Dongshaea marina: one gene and its partner. The protein of the gene in region 1 interacts with the protein of each later gene in a pairwise test. Links are inferred from orthologs where the notes say so. Each region holds a gene or a part of one and is shown on either strand. Other genes may lie near its edges.

Evidence for each region.
Region 2: the proteins of prmA (region 1) and rplK interact in binary tests that used the Escherichia coli proteins (3 or more experiments, as listed by UniProt). The link is inferred for Dongshaea marina from one-to-one orthologs.

The regions. Positions count from the first base shown.
Region 1 is NZ_CP028897.1:3,955,256-3,958,476, reverse strand. What follows is about bases 1-2,902. They hold prmA (50S ribosomal protein L11 methyltransferase), read left to right. Parts: upstream 1-963; coding sequence 964-1,842; downstream 1,843-2,902. Other genes in these bases: dusB (tRNA dihydrouridine synthase DusB), read left to right, coding at 2,102-2,902; DB847_RS18495 (hypothetical protein), read right to left, coding at 313-534. In the rest of the region: more of dusB, read left to right, coding at 2,903-3,073; DNA-binding transcriptional regulator Fis, read left to right, coding at 3,099-3,221. UniProt on the Escherichia coli protein: Methylates ribosomal protein L11.
Region 2 is NZ_CP028897.1:280,614-283,812, forward strand. What follows is about bases 320-3,199. They hold rplK (50S ribosomal protein L11), read left to right. Parts: upstream 320-1,485; coding sequence 1,486-1,914; downstream 1,915-3,199. Other genes in these bases: secE (preprotein translocase subunit SecE), read left to right, coding at 397-810; nusG (transcription termination/antitermination protein NusG), read left to right, coding at 814-1,356; rplA (50S ribosomal protein L1), read left to right, coding at 1,919-2,623; rplJ (50S ribosomal protein L10), read left to right, coding at 2,872-3,199. UniProt on the Escherichia coli protein: Forms part of the ribosomal stalk which helps the ribosome interact with GTP-bound translation factors.

The DNA of each region.
Region 1 (3,221 bases):
TGAAACATTGATTATCTGCGCAAAAACAGACCTCAGGTTGCGGAGGGGGAGCTGTTGTTGATGTCTGCTTCCAAAGATTACAGATACACAGTAAATCCGAATCTCTTCCATGAGATTTATTTCCAGCTCAACTCCCTGCTTCGCGTGCGTTACCCAGACTGTAACTTCCCCCTGGAGCCTCTGCTGCACAGGTATCTTCCGCTGCCGCTTCCTTTCGGCAGAAGGCCGGTGACGTTGAAAGCCGCACATCTTTAGTAAGGTCAGCCGTTCTGAGACATGAGAGCGGAGGGTACGCCTCCGCAACGGGATAGATCAGCTATTTTCCTGATCGCTGAACTTAAGGGTTGCCAGGATCTGCTGCAGGTAATCACTGCTACTACTTTTATCCTTGTCTAAACAGATGTTGTAAGGTGGGAAAGGTGCGGGATTCTGACAGTTGCTATGTGCCGGTGTCAGGACCGCAGCACTGGCGATGCCTGTGCCCAGCAGACTGGTTGCTAACAATAAGGCGCTGATGAAAAGTCCTTTAATCATCTTGATCATTCCTTTGTTGAGATTGGGGGGATGCCCTGTGATGTCGAGCGTAAATTACGGTATCTGCAGGAAGGGTAGGGGATAAACAGAAAAGATCGGGCTCTACTGTAATTGCCGGGGGAGGTGGTGATGTTGTTGGCATATAGGCGACCTTGATTATCCTTAATCCTGGGTACCACACTCCAGAGGTAACCTGGAAGCGTCTGTGTAGAGAACCTCTGCTGCTTTCCTGCGACAGTTGATGACCGGCTCTCTATCGTTTGGAATGTTAACTCTTTTAAAAGAAAACCCAATAGCCCGAATGAATCAGGGTATACATGTGTGATCTACATCTCGCTTTTGAAATCTTGTTGATTTAATTTTAACCACTGCCCATGTTGCAGCTGCAATGGTAGAATGCGCCCAAAATTTTTTCAGAGTTTTAAACCCATGCCCTGGATACAGATCAAAGTCAATGCCACCGAAGAGAAGGCCGAGAAGCTCGGAACCATGCTTGAGGGGGCTGGCGCCCTGGCCGTTACCTTTGTGGATGCGAAAGATACCCCGGTTTTTGAACCCCTGCCGGGTCAGACCCTGTTATGGGGAGAGACCGATGTGGTTGGCCTGTTTGATGCCGAGATTGACCCGGCTCCCATAGTTACCTTTTTGAAAAAGCATTTCGGCAACGAGATGCGCTATAAGGTCGAGCAACTTGAAGACAAGGATTGGGTGCGCGAGTGGATGGAGCATTTTCATCCGATGCAGTTTGGCGAGCGGCTGTGGATCTGTCCGAGCTGGCGCGATGTGCCCGATCCCGATGCGGTGAATGTGATGTTGGATCCCGGCGTTGCCTTTGGTACCGGCACCCACCCCACCACAGCCCTGTGCCTGAAGTGGCTGGATCAGCAGGATCTTGAGGGCAAAGAGGTGATCGATTTTGGTTGTGGCTCCGGGATCCTGGCGATCGCGGCCCTCAAACTCGGTGCCAAACGGGTGATTGGTATCGATATCGATCCTCAGGCCCTGGCTGCCAGCCGCGACAATGCCGAGCGCAATGGTGTTTCCGAGAACCTTGAGCTCTATCTGCCCGAAGATGTGCCTCAGAACACCAGAGCCGAGCTTTTGGTTGCAAATATTCTTGCCGGTCCTCTGCGTGAATTGGCTCCGGTCATTGCCGGTCATGTATTACCTGAGGGCAAGTTAGCCCTGTCAGGGATCCTTGAGAATCAGGCCCCTGAGTTGTGTGAGCATTACCAGGGTTGGTTTGAGATGGATGCGCCCGAATATCGCGAGGAGTGGGCCCGTCTGAGCGGAAAAAAGCGCTCCTGATCCCGATCTGAGGCCTGTGATTATCGGCTTAGAATGAAGGGGCTTTAAGCGGTAGCTGTTCGCCGGTTAAGCGCTTCGGGGCCTGCAGGTGTTACTTGTTTGTAGCGAAGCGTTACATTTTTATTAGCTGCAAAAAAAGCAACCTTTTTCTTTGTGTTTTTTTTGCGAAAATTGGGGCTTCGCTTAAATTATGACCTTTTCATGAGCACAAAAAACTCGTAATATACGCCTCCTTCGAAGCGTTCATGTTGTGAGTCCCATGCAAATCGGTTCCTTGACAATTGAGTCCCCCGTTGTGGTGGCTCCCATGGCGGGGATCACTGATCAGCCTTTTCGCCGGCTCTGTTTGCGGATGGGGGCTGGCCTGGCAGTGTCTGAGATGTTGCTGGCTAACCCGGATGTCTGGAAAACGGAGAAGTCGCGTAAGCGACTGCAGGATGATGGTGAACAGGATGGGACCATCCGCGGAGTTCAGATCGTAGGATCGGACCCGCAATTGGTCGCTCAAGCTGTGGAGTATGCACAGACCGAGGGAGCCCAGTTGATTGATATCAACATGGGGTGCCCGGTTAAGAAAGTAAATAAGAAGCTGGCAGGCTCAGCACTGTTGCAGTTTCCCGCACTGGTAGAAGAGATTCTGCGAGCCGCGGTGGCTGCATCGGATGTTCCTGTGACCCTTAAGATCCGAACCGGATGGGATCAGGAGCATCGCAATGGTGTTGAGATTGCTCGGCTGGCTGAGGGCTGTGGTATTCAGGCCTTGGCTGTACATGGCAGGACCCGAAGCTGTATGTTCCGGGGCAACGCCGAGTATCAGACGATTCGAGCCATCAAGCAGGCTGTATCGATTCCCGTGATAGCTAACGGTGATATCGATAGCCCGGAAAAGGCTCGGAAAGTCCTTGATGTGACAGGTGCCGATGCCGTTATGGTTGGGCGGGCAGCCCAGGGGGATCCCTGGCTATTCCGTGAAATTTGCCATTATCTTGAGCATGGTGTGGAGTGTGCTCCCCCTCACGAGGCAGAGATCGCCTCTGTGATGGAAGAGCATCTTGAAGCTCTGCACTCTTTTTATGGCGAGTACAAGGGTGTTCGTATAGCCCGTAAGCATATCGGCTGGTACCTGCAGAAGAAGAAAGCCGGATCAGATTTTAGAAGGCAGTTCAATCAGTTGGAGAGCGCCGCTTCGCAGCGTTCGGCATTGAACGACTTTCTAAGTGTAACTAGTTGAATGAATCAATAAGAGCAAAGCGCATATGTTCGAACAAAACCTGACTACTGAAGCATTGGTAACTACAACAACAAACCTTCAGTCAAATGAGCAAACCCAGCGTCCACTCCGTGAATCTGTTCAGCAGGCGCTCAGAAACTACCTGGCT
Region 2 (3,199 bases), 3.7 Mb from region 1 along the record:
TCCCCAGTTCAAATCTGGGTATCAGCACCACTTCTTTTTTCTTTTCTTTTTTCTATTTTTGCACTTTCAAAGCTCCTTCATCACTTGAAGATATTTTCAGCTTTCAGACTGAGATTTTTATCCAACAGGTTGCGAGTTTTAGCTGAATCGGAGAGAAGAAACGAAAGAAAAGCTTCAGCCGGGCATTCGCGGGTTTTAATTCTGCGTAAAGCTCATATAATAGTGAGGTTTTTCTGTCGGTGAAGAATTGAGCACCGGTTAAGGGCGGACAGGCAGGCCCGAAGCTTATCGCAATGCGATCGCCTCGGCTTTGTCGGTTAAACAGATGGTAGATAGGGCGCACTTGCACTGTGCAAGCGATGAGCGTCTCAATCATGTTGAGTACAGGTACGTTGTATGAATGCGAAGACAGAAGGCCAGCAACCCTCCTCTGATAAACTCAAGTGGACTCTGGTTTTTGTTCTGCTAGTGCTGGCGATCGCCGGTAACTGGTATATGGGGTCAAATGCGGCATTGGATACCTTGCCTCTGCAGAGTACAGGTCTGCTGGCGACTCGTATCGTCGGCGTGGTTGTACTGGTTGTGCTGGCACTGCTGGTTGCCTGGACAACGACCAAGGGTAAAGCGACGATCTCATTTGCCAAAGAGTCTCGTCTGGAAATTCGTAAGGTCGTCTGGCCTACACGCCAGGAAGCCGTACAGACGACACTGATCGTTATTGCCATCACCTGCCTGATGGGCTTTTTGATGTTTGTCATCGATGGTGCCCTGGTATGGATCATTGGCCATATTACTGGAGTGAAAGGTTAAGCCATGTCTGAAACAAGAATGAGATGGTATGTTGTTCAGGCCTTTTCCGGCTTTGAATCCCGCGTGGCTAAGTCGCTGCAGGAGCATATCAAGTTACACCAGATGGAAGAGCAGTTCGGTGAAGTGCTGGTCCCAACCGAAGAGGTTGTGGAGATGCGTGCCGGTCAGAAGCGCCGCAGTGAGCGCAAGTTCTTCCCTGGCTATGTCCTGGTACAGATGGTGATGAACGATGAAACCTGGCACCTGGTGCGCAGTGTTCCTCGTGTGATGGGCTTCATCGGTGGTACTTCCGATCGTCCGGCACCTATCTCAGATCAGGAAGCAGAAGCGATCCTCAATCGTCTGCAGGAATCTCACGATAAGCCACGTCCGAAGACTCTGTTTGAGCCGGGTGAAGTGGTTCGTGTTACCGAAGGTCCGTTTGCCGACTTCAACGGTGTTGTTGAAGAGGTGGATTACGAGAAGAGCCGCCTGAAGGTATCGGTTCTGATCTTCGGTCGTTCGACTCCGGTTGAGCTGGAGTTTGGTCAGGTCGAAAAGAGCTGATCAAGAAATAAACACAAGACTTGTCAGGGGGCGCAATTATCCATATAATTGCGGCCCTTTCCATTGGGGAGCTTAAAAGATGCCGTGGTGGTGTCTTAGCGTTTGAACCCAAATAGAGGTAAATCTAAAATGGCTAAGAAAGTCCAAGCTTATATCAAGCTGCAGGTAGCTGCGGGTGCAGCAAACCCTAGTCCTCCCGTTGGTCCAGCACTGGGTCAGCACGGTGTTAACATCATGGAATTCTGTAAGGCGTTCAACGCCCGTACCGACAAGCTGGAAAAAGGCGCGCCGGTTCCTGTTGTTATCACTGTATACAGCGATCGCTCTTTCACTTTCGAGACCAAGACTCCACCTGCTTCCTTCCTGCTGAAGAAAGCTGCTGGCGTTAAGTCTGGCTCTGGTCGCCCTAACACCGACAAGGTGGGTAACGTGACTCGCGCTCAACTGGAAGAGATTGCAGAGATGAAGAAGCCAGACATGACTGGTTCTGACGTTGATGCAATGGTCCGTTGTCTGGAAGGTTCTGCCCGTTCTATGGGCCTGGTAGTGGAGGGTTAAGACCATGGCAAAACTTTCTAAGCGTATTCGCAATATCCGTGAAAAAGTTGAAGTGACTCGTGACTACGAGATCAATGCAGCGATCGACCTGCTCAAGGAGCTGGCTACCGCTAAGTTCGTTGAGAGCGTAGACGTAGCAGTAAACCTGGGTATCGACCCACGTAAATCTGACCAGAACGTACGTGGTGCAACTGTACTGCCTCACGGTACTGGCCGTGAAGTACGTGTTGCTGTGTTCACTCAGGGTGCTAACGCAGAAGCAGCTAAAGAAGCTGGTGCGGACATCGTAGGTATGGACGAGCTGGCAGCTGACGTTAAGAAGGGCGAGATGAACTTTGACGTTGTTATCGCTTCTCCTGACGCTATGCGCGTTGTTGGTCAGCTGGGTCAGATCCTGGGTCCACGCGGCCTGATGCCTAACCCTAAGGTTGGCACTGTAACTCCAAACGTTGCAGAAGCTGTTAAGCAAGCCAAGGCGGGTCAGATCCGTTATCGTAACGATAAGAACGGTATCATCCACACCACTATTGGTAAGGCAGACTTCAACAACGAGCAGCTGAAAGAAAACCTGGAAGCTCTGGTTGTTGCACTGAAGAAGGCTAAGCCTTCCTCAGCTAAGGGTCAGTTCATCCGCAAGGTAAGCATCTCCACCACTATGGGTGCAGGTGTTGCGGTTGACCAGGCGACTCTGGAAACTGCCAACGCTTAATCCGCGGATAGACTTTACAAGGCGTGGGATTTTATTTAAAATCTTGCGCCTTTGATTTGGTTAGGGGTTTCGACTCCTGTCCAAGACCGTAGGTGTCCTTAGGGACTTAATATTCCCTGCGTAGACGGTGCCGTGACCCAGCGAGAAAGATTCTCTTTCTTCTGGTTCGACTGCCACCGTAAGTTCCCGAAAGGGATTGTGTTAGTTCTGGATCCTTTGAGATCCGGGTTGAATCCAGGAGTAAGCCAATGGCATTAAGACTCGAAGACAAGAAGGCAATTGTTGCTGCAGTCAACGAAGCTGCCAAAGGCGCCCTGTCTGCAGTAGTTGCGGATTCCCGTGGCGTAACTGTAGATGCGATGACCGCTCTGCGTCAGCAAGCTCGTGAAGCTGGTGTGTACATGAAAGTTGTACGCAACACTCTGGCTCGCCGCGCAGTAGAAGGGACCGATTACGAATGTCTGAAAGACGTTTTCGTTGGTCCTACTTTGATCGCTTTCTCAAACGAGCACCCAGGTGCGGCCGCTCGTCTGTTTAAAGATTTTGCAAAAAATCAGGAAGCGTTTGAAGTTAAAG